DNA from 3 places in the Streptomyces sp. NPDC088915 genome. Region 1 is predicted to be linked to each of the others. Evidence: predicted binding sites of a transcription regulator. Region 1 holds the regulator's gene; each other region holds the start of a gene.
The links. Region 1 encodes HrcA, which represses chaperone genes, less so after heat shock. Its sites were predicted from a motif close to TTNGCACTCNGNNNNNCNGAGTGCNAA; they were not measured.
Positions count from the first base shown of each region.

Region 1 (4,736 bases):
ACCTCGACGGCGGCCGGGTCGGCGGGCCGTCCGGTCTGCGGCATGAAGAGGTTGACGCCGAAGGGGCGTGCGGTGAGCCCGCGCACCTGCTTGATCTCCTGGTACAGCCCTCCGGCCGTCTTGTAGCCGCCGGCCAGGAAGCCGAGCGCCCCGGCCTCGCAGACGGCTCCGGCGAGCTCGGGACAGGAGGCGCCACCCGCCATGGGGGCCTGCACGATCGGGATCCGGGAGAGATCGTTCAGTGCGGTGGTGGACATATGGGCATCGTGTCATGCCACGGGGAGGGGTACGGAAAGGGGCGGTATCCACGGATGGATACCGCCCCTTTCCACACGTACGAGCCGGGCCTACCGCCCGTTGAACGCGTCCTTCAACCGCGAGAACAGCCCCTGCTGCCCCGGCTGACTGGGCTGACCCGGGGGACGACCCCCGGACCCCCGGCAGAGCGCCTACCGCCCGTTGAACGCGTCCTTCAAGCGCGAGAACAGCCCCTGCTGCCCCGGCTGGAACTGCCCCGTGGGCCGTTCCTCGCCGCGCAGCTTGGCGAGCTCGCGCAGGAGGCGCTCCTGCTCCGCGTCGAGCTTGCCCGGGGTCTGGACCTCGACGTGCACGATGAGGTCGCCGCGCCCGTTGCCGCGCAGGTGGGTGACGCCGCGCCCGTGGAGCGGGATCGACTGGCCGGACTGGGTGCCCGGACGGACGTCGATCTCCTCGATGCCGTCGAGGGTCTGCAACTGCACCTTGGTGCCGAGCGCGGCGGCCGTCATCGGAAGGGTGACCGTGCAGTGCAGGTCGTCGCCGCGCCGCTGGAACGTCTCGTGCGGGGTCTCGTGGATCTCGACGTACAGGTCGCCGGCGGGGCCGCCGCCGGGACCGACCTCGCCCTCGCCCGCGAGCTGGATGCGGGTGCCGTTGTCGACGCCGGCCGGGATCTTGACCGTGAGGGTGCGGCGGGAGCGGACCCGCCCGTCGCCCGCGCACTCGGGGCACGGGGTCGGGACGACGGTGCCGAAGCCCTGGCACTGCGGGCAGGGCCGGGAGGTCATGACCTGGCCCAGGAAGGACCGGGTGACCTGGGAGACCTCACCGCGGCCGCGGCACATGTCGCAGGTCTGCGCGGAGGTGCCGGGCGCGGCGCCCTCGCCGGAGCAGGTCGTGCAGACGACCGCCGTGTCGACCTGGATGTCCTTGGTGGTGCCGAAGGCCGCCTCGTCGAGGCTGATCTCCAGACGGATCATGGCGTCCTGGCCCCGGCGGGTGCGCGAGCGCGGGCCGCGCTGCGAGGCCGTGCCGAAGAAGGCGTCCATGATGTCGGAGAAGTTGCCGAAGCCGCCCGCTCCGAAGCCGCCCGCGCCGCCTCCGCCGGAGGCCGAGAGCGGGTCGCCGCCGAGGTCGTAGACCTGCTTCTTCTGCGGGTCCGAGAGGACCTCGTAGGCGGCGTTGATCTCCTTGAAGCGTTCCTGCGTCTTCGGATCGGGATTGACGTCCGGGTGCAGCTCGCGCGCGAGCCTCCGGAAGGCCTTCTTGATCTCGTCCTGGGACGCGTCGCGGCGTACGCCGAGTACGGCGTAGTAGTCCGTGGCCACTTACGACTCCGCCAGGATCTGTCCGACGTAACGTGCCACTGCGCGTACCGCTCCCATCGTTCCGGGGTAGTCCATGCGGGTCGGTCCGACCACGCCGAGTTTGGCGACTGCCTCGCCGCCCGAACCGTAGCCGACCGAGACGACGGACGTGGAGCTCAGCCCCTCGTGGGCGTTCTCGTGCCCGATCCGTACGGTCATGCCCGATTCCTTGGCCTCGCCGAGCAGCTTGAGGAGGACGACCTGCTCCTCCAGAGCCTCCAGGACGGGCCTGATCGTCAGGGGGAAGTCGTGTCCGAAGCGGGTGAGGTTGGCGGTGCCGCCGATCATCAGCCGCTCCTCGTGCTCCTCGACGAGGGATTCGAGGAGGGTCGCGAGCACGGTGGAGACCGTGGCGCGGTCCTCGGGCTCCTCGAAGGACTCGGGGAGGTCCTGCACCAGCTGCGGCACGTCGGCGAACCGGCGGCCGACGACCCGGCTGTTGAGCCGGGCCCGCAGGTCGGCGAGCGAGGTCTCGCCGAAGGGCGCGGGGCAGTCGATCACCCGCTGCTCGACCCGTCCGGTGTCCGTGATGAGGACGAGCATCAGGCGGGCCGGGGCCAGCGAGAGCAGTTCCACGTGCCGGACGGTCGAGCGGGTCAGCGAGGGGTACTGGACGACGGCGACCTGCCGGGTCAGCTGCGCGAGCAGCCGGACCGTGCGGCCGACGACGTCGTCCAGGTCGACGGCGCCGTCGAGGAAGTTGTGGATGGCCCGCCGCTCGGGCGTCGACAGCGGCTTGACCCCCGCGAGCCGGTCGACGAACAGCCGGTAGCCCTTGTCCGTCGGGATGCGGCCCGCGCTGGTGTGGGGCTGCGCGATGTAGCCCTCCTCCTCGAGCACGGCCATGTCGTTGCGCACGGTGGCGGGCGACACGCCGAGCTTGTGGCGCTCCGTGAGCGCCTTGGAGCCGACCGGCTCCTCCGTCCCGACATAGTCCTGGACGATGGCGCGCAGCACCTCGAGTCTGCGTTCGCTGAGCATCGTGCGCACCTCCAGCTGTCGTCGGTCGATCCGGTTGCTCCGCTTTTGGCACTCGCCCTGTCCGAGTGCCAGCGATCCCGGGCCAGTGTACGGCGGCACACGTCGCTCCTGGCAAGGAGGCGACGCCCCACCGGTTAGCGTCGCGGTATGGATGTCGACTGGGAAGCACAGGGTTGGGAGCGGCTCGCGGACGGGGTGGGCCGGCGCCGGCTGCCCGTCTGGGACGCCACGGTGGGGCTCGTCGTGGGCGAACGGGCGGTGCTGCTGTACGACACGGGGTCGTCCCTCGCGGAGGGCGCGAAGCTGCGGGCGGAGGTGGCGGAACTCACGGGCGGCCGGAGGGTGACGCACATCGCACTGGGCCATCCGCACTTCGACCACGTGTTCGGCACGGCGGCCTTCGCGGGCGCGGAGGTCTTCGGCGCGGTCGGCACGGAGGAGCTGCTCGCCCGGGAGCGGGACCGGGAGGCGCTGCGGGCGGACGCGGTGCGGCACGGCCTCGACCCGGCGGCGGCCGCGGAGGCGGTGGACGTGCTCGTGGCCCCGCGGCACATGGTCTCCGGCGAGTGGACGCTCGACCTGGGCGGCCGGCAGGTGCTCCTGGCGAACGTCGGCCCCGGGCACACGGGCCACGACCTGGTGCTCCTGGTGCCCGGTCCGCCGGAGGTGGTCTTCTGCGGGGACCTGGTGGAGGAGTCGGGCGAGCCGCAGGCGGGCCCGGACGCGATCCCGTCCCGCTGGCCGGACGCCCTGGACCGGCTCCTGTCGCTCGGCGGCGGGGACGCGGTGTACGTGCCGGGGCACGGGGCGGTGGTGGACGCCGCGTTCGTACGACGCCAGCGCGAGGAACTGGCGACGCGCTTCTCCGTCGCATAACGTCGCCCGGATGCGCGGCCAAGGCCCGGGCTTGACGCCTCCACGGCTGCATCTCCCGGGGGACGGCCCCCGGACCCCCGGCAGTGTCCCGACGCCGCTCCCCGGACAGGATTGAGCCCATGCGCAGCTACCAAACCGATCTGACACCCCCCTGGAAGCGCTCGGCGCCCGTCCCGGAGGTCCCGGCCGACCGGGACCTCGTCGTGGAGGAGGTGGCGACGGGCTTCTGCGGGGCGGTGATCCGCTGCGAGGCGGGCACGGTGACCCTGGAGGACCGCTTCGGCAAGCACCGGGTCTTCCCGCTGGAACCGCGCGGCTTCCTCCTGGAGGGGAAGGTCGTGACCCTGGTCCGCCCCTCGGCGGCCCCGGCCCGCCCGACCCGTACGGCCTCCGGCTCGGTCGCAGTGCCCGGCGCACGCGCGCGCGTGGCGCGGGCGGGCCGGATCTACGTCGAGGGCCGCCACGACGCGGAGCTGGTCGAGCGGGTCTGGGGCGACGACCTGCGGATCGAGGGCGTGGTCGTGGAGTACCTGGAGGGCGTCGACGACCTGCCGTCGATCGTCGCGGAGTTCGGCCCGGCGCCCGACGCGCGCCTCGGCGTCCTGGTGGACCACCTGGTCCCGGGCTCGAAGGAGTCCCGGATCGCCGCGCGGGTGACCTCCCCGGACGTCCTGGTCGTCGGCCACCCGTACATCGACGTCTGGGAGGCGGTGAAGCCGTCCTCGCTCGGCATCCCGGCCTGGCCGACGGTCCCGCGCGGCCAGGACTGGAAGACGGGCGTCTGCCGCGCCCTGGGCTGGCCGGAGAACACGGGCGCGGCCTGGCAGCACATCCTGTCGCGGGTGACGTCGTACAAGGACCTGGAGCCGGAGCTGCTGGGTGCCGTGGAACGGCTCATCGACCACGTGACCGTGACCTGAACACCAGGCCGATCGTTGGACCGACCGACGCCCGGCCTCTTCTCCGCCTTCCGCGGAGGTGTCCCGTCGATCGGCTCGTCGACCCGGCCGAGCAGGTCCTTGTCCCCGCCGCCGCGGGGATCGCCGCGGCCGGGCGTCACCGCCACTCAGTCCACCAGGTCCCGCACCACCGCGTCCGCGAGCAGCCGCCCCCGCAGGGTCAGGACCGCGCGCCCCGCCCCGTACGGGGCGGGGTCCAGGAGGCCGTCCTCCAGGGCCTTGCGGGAGGCGGCGAGCCCCGCGGGCCTGAGCAGGTCCAGCGGGCAGCCGTCCCGGAGGCGCAGTTCCAGCAGGA
Region 1 covers NZ_JBIVIR010000002.1:502,573-507,308, reverse strand. Annotated here, with positions in the region: gene ACIP5O_RS05820 (nitronate monooxygenase) at 1-257, opposite strand, end outside; gene dnaJ (molecular chaperone DnaJ) at 450-1,586, opposite strand; gene hrcA (heat-inducible transcriptional repressor HrcA) at 1,587-2,606, opposite strand; gene ACIP5O_RS05805 (MBL fold metallo-hydrolase) at 2,754-3,482, shown strand; gene ACIP5O_RS05800 (DUF3097 domain-containing protein) at 3,602-4,402, shown strand; gene hemW (radical SAM family heme chaperone HemW) at 4,549-4,736, opposite strand, start outside.

Region 2 (4,736 bases), on a different contig from region 1:
GACGCGGCGTTCTGCAGCGCGGAGCGCGTCACCTTCGCCGGGTCGATGATGCCCTCGGCGATGAGGTCGACGTACTCGTTGGTCGCGGCGTTCAGGCCGTGGCCGACGGGCAGGTTGCGGACCTTCTCCGCCACGACGCCGCCCTCGAGGCCGGCGTTGACGGCGATCTGCTTCAGCGGGGCCTCCAGGGCCAGCTTCACGATCGCGGCACCGGTGGCCTCGTCGCCGGAGAGGTCGGCCTCCAACTTCTCGAAGACGGTCGACGCCTGGAGCAGGGCCACGCCACCGCCGGCGACGATGCCCTCCTCGACGGCCGCCTTCGCGTTGCGGACGGCGTCCTCGATGCGGTGCTTGCGCTCCTTGAGCTCGACCTCGGTCGCGGCACCGGCCTTGATGACGGCCACGCCGCCGGCCAGCTTCGCGAGGCGCTCCTGGAGCTTCTCGCGGTCGTAGTCCGAGTCGCTGTTCTCGATCTCGGCGCGGATCTGGTTCACGCGACCGGCGACCTGCTCGCTGTCACCGGCACCGTCGACGATGGTGGTCTCGTCCTTGGTGATGACGACCTTGCGGGCGCGGCCCAGCAGGTCGAGGCCCGCGTTCTCCAGCTTGAGGCCGACCTCCTCGGAGATGACCGTGCCGCCGGTGAGGATGGCGATGTCGTTCAGCATGGCCTTGCGGCGGTCGCCGAAGCCCGGGGCCTTGACCGCGACGGACTTGAAGGTGCCGCGGATCTTGTTGACGACCAGGGTCGACAGGGCCTCGCCCTCGACGTCCTCGGCGATGATCAGCAGCGGCTTGCCCGACTGCATGACCTTCTCCAGGAGCGGGAGGAGGTCCTTCACGGAGGAGATCTTGGAGTTGACGATCAGGAGGTAGGGGTCGTCGAGCGACGCCTCCATGCGCTCCATGTCGGTGGCGAAGTACGCCGAGATGTAGCCCTTGTCGAAGCGCATGCCCTCGGTGAGCTCCAGCTCCAGACCGAAGGTCTGGGACTCCTCGACGGTGATGACGCCTTCCTTGCCGACCTTGTCCATCGCCTCGGCGATGAGCTCGCCGATCTGGGTGTCGGCGGCGGAGATGGAGGCCGTGGAGGCGATCTGCTCCTTGGTCTCGACGTCCTTCGCCTGCTCGAGCAGGGCGCCGGAGACGGCCTCGACGGCCTTCTCGATGCCGCGCTTGAGGGCCATCGGGTTGGCACCGGCGGCGACGTTGCGGAGGCCCTCGCGGACGAGCGCCTGGGCGAGGACGGTGGCGGTGGTCGTGCCGTCGCCGGCGACGTCGTCCGTCTTCTTGGCGACTTCCTTGACCAGCTCGGCGCCGATCTTCTCGTACGGGTCCTCGAGCTCGATCTCCTTGGCGATGGAGACACCATCGTTGGTGATCGTGGGGGCGCCCCACTTCTTCTCGAGGACGACGTTGCGGCCCTTGGGGCCGAGGGTGACCTTGACGGCGTCAGCGAGCTGGTTCATGCCGCGCTCGAGACCGCGCCGGGCCTCCTCGTCGAACGCGATGATCTTGGCCATGTGAAGTGGTCCTCCCGGACATGGGGTGGATAACGCTCCAGGACCGCGCCGACGCCCGCGACGGACGGCCTCCGCAGCTCCGCGTGGTTCCTTGCCCCACCCGGCCGGCGGCCTCGTCTGCCCGATCCTCGTAGCACTCTCACCTTCAGAGTGCTAACGCCAATGATTAGCACTCGCCCTATGAGAGTGCAAGCCGTTCCGAAGGAACGTCGACGAGGGGTGGCGGTCGGGCGACGGGAGGGCGCAAGCGACTCTCGGGTTTCGGGAGGGGCCGGGGAGGGGTCGGGGAGGGGTCGGGGTGCCCCGGAGAACGCGCGAGGGGCCCGCTTCCCCTGGGGGATGCGGGCCCCTCGACGGCGTTGCGTCGGTGGCCGATCGCGCCGCGCTCAGACGGCGAGCTTGACCATGTCCGCCTGCGGACCCTTCTGGCCCTGCGAGATCTCGAACTCGACTCGCTGTCCCTCTTCGAGGCTGCGGTAGCCATCCATCTGGATCGCGCTGTAGTGGACGAAAACATCCGCACCACCGTCGACCGCGATGAAGCCGTAGCCCTTCTCCGCGTTGAACCACTTGACGGTGCCCTGAGCCATGCCTAACTCCCCTATTACTGGCCCTTGCGCGGGGCCGCACTTCACGAACCCCGGGTCAGACCCTGCGCCGGAACGCGTCGACCGCCGCTGAATGTATCTGTCCAACTGCCCTCTGCAACAGGCCAATCGGGCGAGAATTCTGGGCAGCGCGGAAAGGAGAACTGGGGAGATTCCCCTGAATCGCGGGGCAAGTCGGGCCCGGCAAAGCGCGCAGAAGGTGCACAACGCGCACACAGTTTGACTGCTTCTTGTCAGGTCGAGGCGCGTTTTCATATGCGCCCGGCATGAGCAGCGGAGGGGGCTTCCCCAACTCTACCGCGCTCAACCATGCAGAATTGCCCCTTCCGCTTATGGACGCGGAAGGGGCAATTCAAGAAAGACGGGACAACGGGTACCGCTCGGGAAACGCGGCTCAGCAGCCGCCGGCGACCGCCGGGATGATCGAGACGCCCGAGCCGGCCGGGGTGGCCGTCTCCAGGCCCTGCTCGAAGCGCACGTCGTCGTCGTTCACGTAGACGTTGACGAAGCGGCGCAGCTTGCCCTGGTCGTCCAGGACGCGGGCGGCGATGCCCGTGTGGTTCTTCTCCAGGTCCGCGATGACCTCGGCGAGGGTCGTGCCCTCGGCCCGGACCTCGGACTGCCCGCCGGTGTAGGTGCGGAGGATGGTGGGGATGCGGACGTTCACGGCCATGGCTTCTTAACCTTTCGGGGGACCGGAGGAGTTCAGTGGGCCAGGCCGGCGTTGCGGAACGCGTCCAGGCTCGGGCGGATGGTGACGGTCTCCCGAGAGGTGTCGGCCACCGCGTCCAGGGTCTTGAGCCCGTCGCCGGTGTTGATGACGACGGTGGTGAGCTCCGGGTCGATCAGGCCGTTCTCCACGAGCTTGCGCGCGACGCCGACGGTCACGCCGCCCGCGGTCTCGGCGAAGATGCCCTCGGTCCGCGCGAGCAGCTTGATCGCGTCGACGACCTGCTCGTCGTTCACGTCCTCCACGGCGCCGCCGGTGCGGCGGGCGATGTCGAGGACGTACGGGCCGTCGGCCGGGTTGCCGATCGCGAGCGACTTGGCGATCGTGTTCGGCTTCTGGGGCCGCACGACGTCGTGGCCCTCCTTGAAGGCCACCGACACCGGGGAGCAGCCCTCGGCCTGGGCGCCGAAGATCTTGTACGGCTTGTCCTCGACGAGGCCCAGCTTGATGAGCTCCTGGATGCCCTTGTCGATCTTGGTGAGCTGGGAGCCGGAGGCGATCGGGATGACGATCTGGTCGGGGACGACCCAGCCGAGCTGCTCGCAGATCTCGTACGCGAGCGTCTTGGAGCCCTCGCCGTAGTACGGGCGCAGGTTGACGTTCACGAAGCCCCAGCCCTCGCCGAGCGGGTCGCCGATGAGCTCGGAGCAGAAGCGGTTGACGTCGTCGTAGTTGCCCTCGATGGCGACGAGGTCACCGCCGTAGACGCCGGCCATGACGACCTTGCCCTCTTCCAGGTCGTGCGGGATGAACACGCAGGAGCGGAAGCCGGCGCGGGCGGCGGCGGCGCCGACGGCGCCGGCCAGGTTGCCCGTGGAGGAGCAGGAGAGGGTGGTGAAGCCGAAGGCGCGGGCGGCCTCGATGGCCTGGGCGACGACCCGGTCCTTGAAGGAGTGGGTCGGGTTCCCGGAGTCGTCCTTGACGAAGAGCCTGCCGGGGGCGACGCCGATCTCGCGGGCCAGGTTGTCGGCCTTGACGAGCGGGGTCCAGCCGGGGTTCAGGTTCGGCTTCTCGGCGACGTCGGCCGGGACGGGCAGGAGGGGGGCGTAGCGCCAGATGCTGGCGGGGCCGGCCTCGATGCGCTTCCGCAGCTCCTCGGGGTCGCCGACCGGCAGGTCGTACGCGACTTCGAGCGGTCCGAAACAGAGCTCGCAGGCGAAGATCGGGCCGAGGGCGAAGACTTCACCGCATTCGCGACAGGAGAGCCCGGACGCGGAACCGAGGTCGACGGTGGTGGCGGGTGCGACGGTCTGTACAGCCATGGAGGGGAGGCCCTTTCTCCTCATCTTTCTCGATGGCGAATTTTTCGCCATGAGACGGATTTGGCACCTTCCCTAGCCGGGGGCCTCGGTGGATCACGAGACGAACCGACTGGAGGGTTGCCGGGGCTTCAACGGGCCGTTTCCCTCTGCCCCTCTGGATGAGCGGTATTCGATTGTGGGAGCGCCGGGACTTTCGTTCCCGTGCTCCGACGCGGTCGCCACCCCGACGTGCGCGGGGTCGCTGCGTTGTTCAAGACTGTAACCGAAGGCCCGGGCGCTTGGACGGCCCGTCCGAACCGCGAGATGGAGATCACGTGCTGGAAGAGGTGGAGCGCTGGCTGTCCCGGCGGTCCTGGTCCGTGGCGGACCGGCCGCTGGAGCGGATCCTCGCCGCCAAGCGCTCGACGACGGTCAGCGTGGTGCTGCCGGCGCTGAACGAGGAGGCGACCGTCGGGGACATCGTGGGCGTGATCCGCCGCGAGCTGATGTCGGAGGCGGTGCCGCTCGTGGACGAGCTGGTGGTGCTCGACTCGGGTTCCACGGACCGCACGGCGGAGGTCGCGGCGGCGGCCGGGGCGCGGGTGGTCGCGCGGGACGACGTGCTCCCCCGGAT
Region 2 covers NZ_JBIVIR010000007.1:153,929-158,664, reverse strand. Annotated here, with positions in the region: gene groL (chaperonin GroEL) at 1-1,523, opposite strand, end outside; gene ACIP5O_RS15185 (cold-shock protein) at 1,910-2,113, opposite strand; gene ACIP5O_RS15180 (MoaD/ThiS family protein) at 2,526-2,804, opposite strand; gene thrC (threonine synthase) at 2,837-4,123, opposite strand; SAM riboswitch class I at 4,141-4,288, opposite strand; gene ACIP5O_RS15170 (glucosyl-3-phosphoglycerate synthase) at 4,438-4,736, shown strand, end outside.
Region 2: a site for HrcA is predicted at 1,690-1,716, ahead of groL (chaperonin GroEL). Genes of this name have one in related genera too.

Region 3 (4,736 bases), on a different contig from region 1:
CCCTCGGCATGGACGCGGTCCGCCGCGGGATCGAGATGTGGCGGCAGGGGTTCGACTTCGCCTTCACCGTCGAGGACCAGATCGCCGAGGGCGACCGCGTCTGCACCCGCTGGACCTGCGACGCCACCCACACCGGCGACTTCATGGGCCTCCAGCCCACCGGCATCGACGTCCGGATGACCGGCACGCTGATCCAGCGCTTCCGGGACGACGGCAAGGTCGTCGAGGACTGGTGGCAGTACGACATGCTCGGGCTGATGGAGCGGCTCGGAGCGGTGGAGGAGTAGAGACGCGCTGAGGCCCGGTGCCCCCGCGACGGGGGCACCGGGCCTCAGCGGTCGGCTACGCGCCTCAGTGCGAGTGGCCGTGACCGTGGCCGTGGCCGTGGTCCGCCGGCTCCTCTTCCTTCTTCTCCACCACGAGGGTCTCGGTGGTGAGGAGGAGGGAGGCGATCGAGGCGGCGTTCTCCAGGGCGGAGCGCGTCACCTTCACCGGGTCGATGACGCCGGCCTTGACCAGGTCGCCGTACTCGCCGGTCGCGGCGTTGAAGCCCTGGCCCTTGTCGAGCTCCGCCACCTTCGAGGTGATGACGTAGCCCTCCAGGCCCGCGTTCTCGGCGATCCAGCGCAGCGGCTCGACGGCGGCGCGGCGGACGACCGCGACACCCGTGGCCTCGTCGCCGGTCTTGTCGAGGTTGCCCTCCAGGACCTTGACGGCGTGGACGAGCGCGGAGCCGCCACCGGAGACGATGCCCTCCTCGACCGCGGCGCGGGTCGCGGAGATGGCGTCCTCCAGACGGTGCTTCTTCTCCTTCAGCTCCACCTCGGTGGCGGCGCCGACCTTGATCACGCACACGCCGCCGGCCAGCTTCGCGAGGCGCTCCTGGAGCTTCTCGCGGTCCCAGTCGGAGTCGGTGGACTCGATCTCGGCCTTGATCTGGTTGACGCGGCCCTGCACCTCGGACGAGTCGCCGCCACCGTCGACGATGGTGGTGTCGTCCTTGGTGATGGTGACGCGGCGGGCGGTGCCGAGCACGTCCAGACCGGCCTGGTCGAGCTTGAGGCCGACCTCCTCGGCGATGACGGTGGCACCGGTGAGGGTGGCGATGTCGCCGAGCATGGCCTTGCGGCGGTCGCCGAAGCCGGGGGCCTTGACGGCCACCGCGTTGAAGGTGCCGCGGATCTTGTTCACGACCAGGGTCGACAGGGCCTCGCCCTCGACGTCCTCGGCGATGATCAGGAGCGGCTTGCCGGCGCCGGCCTGGATGACCTTCTCCAGGATCGGGAGCAGGTCCTGGATCGAGGAGATCTTGCCCTGGTTGATCAGGATGTACGGGTCGTCGAGGACGGCCTCCATGCGCTCCTGGTCGGTCACCATGTACGGGGACAGGTAGCCCTTGTCGAAGGCCATGCCCTCGGTGAAGTCGAGCTCCAGGCCGAAGGTGTTGGACTCCTCGACGGTGATGACGCCGTCCTTGCCGACCTTGTCCATCGCCTCGGCGATGAGCTCGCCGACCTGCTGGTCCTGCGCGGAGAGCGCGGCGACGGCGGCGATGTCGGACTTGTCGTCGATCGGGCGCGCGGTCGCGAGGAGCTCCTCGGACACGGCCTTGACGGCGGCGTCGATGCCCTTCTTCAGGGCGGCCGGGGAGGCGCCGGCGGCGACGTTGCGCAGACCCTCGCGGACCAGGGCCTGGGCGAGCACGGTGGCGGTGGTGGTGCCGTCACCCGCGATGTCGTTGGTCTTGGTCGCCACCTCCTTCACGAGCTGGGCGCCGAGGTTCTCGTACGGGTCCTCGATCTCGACCTCGCGGGCGATCGTGACACCGTCGTTGGTGATGGTGGGGGCGCCGAACTTCTTGTCGATGACGACGTTGCGGCCCTTGGGGCCGATCGTCACCTTCACCGTGTCGGCAAGCTTGTTGACGCCGCGCTCAAGGGCGCGACGGGCGTCTTCGTCGAACTTCAGGATCTTCGCCATGGGAGCGGTTCAGCCCTCTCGGAATCTGCTGGTGGAACGAACGGCGCCCCGGGGCGCCCGGGAAAGGGGCCTCGGGGCGCGGTTCAGAGCCTCTGGCTCGGGGTGACTTACTTCTCGACGATCGCGAGCACGTCGCGGGCCGAGAGGACGAGGTACTCCTCGCCGTTGTACTTCACCTCGGTGCCGCCGTACTTGCTGTAGAGCACGACATCGCCGGTCTTGACGTCGAGCGGCAGGCGCTCGCCGTTCTCGAAGCGGCCCGGGCCGACGGCCAGGACGACGCCCTCCTGGGGCTTCTCCTTGGCGGTGTCCGGGATGACCAGGCCAGAGGCGGTGGTCTGCTCGGCGTCGAGCGGCTGGACCACGATGCGGTCCTCGAGCGGCTTGATGGCAACCTTGGAGCTGGTGGTCGTCACGATCCGACCTCCCCCTTCGGAGATCACGGGGTTGACTGTCTGAGGTGGCGAACCAGGTGGATCCGTCGTCGCGGGTGCCGGACCTGCCCGTCGCTGTGTTGGCACTCTCCGGTGGGGAGTGCCAGAGCCGAGACTATGGCCGCGATTAGCACTCGGTCAAGCGGAGTGCCAATTCATCGCTCCGTGGCGTGACCGGGGGCGCGGTCGTGCGGGGTTCCGGGGCCTTCCGGCAGCGCCTTCCCTCCCGGTCCGCGGACCGTACGCCCGCCCGTTCGACCGGCTTTCCCTCCACCGCGGCCCGTCCGACCCGCTCCCGCTCCCCCGTGGCCCGTCCGACCCGCTCCCGCTCCCCCGGCGGCGCCGAAGCCCGGGATCCCATCCCCTCCGCCGCCTTCCGGCCCAGCCGCTCGATCGGGTCCACCGGGCCGTCCGGGGAAGCGCAGGCGGTGAGGGCCGGGAGGGCGAGCAGCGCCCCGGCCACGGCCAGGGCGGCGGCGGCCCGGCGCCCGCGCCTCCCGGGTCTCACACGTAGTCCTCGAGCTTCGCGACCGCGTAGCCCTTGGCCGTGATCACGTTCATCACGCGGCGGACCATGTCGGCCATGCTGCCCTCCCAGTCCTCCTCGCCCCGGAAGTGGGTGAGGACGATGTCGCCGGGGTGCAGGTCCCGGTCCCACTCGCGCCACTCCATGTGGTCGGGGAAGGCCTCGGCGGCCCACAGCGGGACGGCCTTGATGCCGCAGGACTTGGCCACGCGCAGGGTGTCGTCGTTGTAGTTGCCGTACGGCGGGCGGAAGAGTTCGGGCCGCTTGCCGTACTTCTTCTCGATGACGTCCTGCATGCCGCAGATCTCGCGCTTCTGCTGGTCGTACGAGAGTCCGGGCAGGTAGCGGTGGTGGAGGGTGTGGTTGTGGAGCGCGACCCCGCCCTTCCGCGACTTCTGCATCCGGGCGAAGTAGGCGTAGTCGTCGCTGACGACGTAGTCGCTGAGGAAGGCGCTGTAGGGGACGTCCAGCTCGTTCATCATCCGCAGCAGCTCGGGGTCCTTCTCCGAGCCGTCGTCGATCGTCAGGAAGACGACCTTCTCCTTGGTGGGCACGGTGGTGAAGACGGGCGGCATGCCCTCGCTCTTCGTCTCGAAGCCCTTGCGGGTGGTGATCCTCGGCTTGACGGCGGGCGGGGCGGGCGCTTCGAGCGGGGGCCCGGCGAGGCCCCACTTCTTGGCGGCGAGCGCGCGGGCGGCCTTCCGGAGACGGAGCTTCTCGGCCTTCTGCGCCTGCGACTCGGGCGCGGCGGCGGCACCCTGCTTCGGGGCCTGCTGCGGAGCCTGCTTCGGGGCCTGCTTGAGGCCCTGCCGCGGGGCCTGCTGGCCGGAGGCGGGAGAGGGCGGTGCGGAGCGGTCCGGGCCGGCGCCGGAGCAGGCCGTGGCGACGGAGGCGAGGGCGGCGACGACGAGCGCCGCTCCGAGCGTCCGGTGGGAGCGGTGCACGCCTTTTCTCATCTTTTGTTCCTTTTGTCGTACGAGCTGCATGGCGCCGCATCCTGTCAGCGCGGCGGTCCCTTCCGGCCGCGACACCGCCGTACCCGGCCCACCGTCCCCCGGCCGGCCCACAGCTCTCCCCGGAGCCCGGATCCGGCGGGCCCACGGCTCCCCAGGGCCCAGAATGGGACGGGTGACCGACCTCGCCTCCTTCGCCGCCCTGCTCGCCCCCGAGGGGCAGACGCTCCTCGCCGCCCTGCGCGACTACGACCCCGCCCGGGAGCTGGCGGTCGCGTCCCGGCTGCGCCGCGACCACCCCGCCGAGCTGGTCACGGCGGCGCTCGGCCAGGCGCGGCTGCGGCAGCGGGCGGTGGCGAAGTTCGGCGCGGAGGACGCGTACCGGATGTACTTCACGCCCCACGGCGTCGAGCAGTCGACCCGGGCCCCGGTCGGCGCGCACCGGGCCGGCCGGATGAAGGCGCTGGGCGTCGGGAGCGTGGCGGACCTGTGCTCGGGGATCGGCGGCGACGCGATCGCCCTGGCCCGCGCCGGGATCTCCGTCCTCGCCGTCGACCGCGACCCGCTGACCGCCGAGGCGGTCCGGGCCAACGCCGGGGCGCTCGGCCTGTCGGACCTGATCGAGGTGCGGTGCGCGGACGTGACGGAGATCGACACGAGCCCGTACGACGCCGTGTTCGTCGACCCCGCGCGGCGCGGTGGCCGGGGCAGGATCTTCGACCCGGAGGCGTACTCGCCGCCGCTCTCCTGGGCGGTCGAGGCGGCCCGGAAGGCCCCGCACGCGGCCCTGAAGGTGGCGCCGGGCATCCCACACGAGGCCGTACCGGCGGAGGCCGGGGCGGA
Region 3 covers NZ_JBIVIR010000006.1:105,709-110,444, reverse strand. Annotated here, with positions in the region: gene ACIP5O_RS13045 (ester cyclase) at 1-287, shown strand, start outside; gene groL (chaperonin GroEL) at 352-1,980, opposite strand; gene groES (co-chaperone GroES) at 2,088-2,396, opposite strand; gene ACIP5O_RS13030 (polysaccharide deacetylase family protein) at 2,919-3,896, opposite strand; gene ACIP5O_RS13025 (SAM-dependent methyltransferase) at 4,060-4,736, shown strand, end outside.
Region 3: a site for HrcA is predicted at 2,542-2,568, ahead of groES (co-chaperone GroES). Genes of this name have one in related genera too.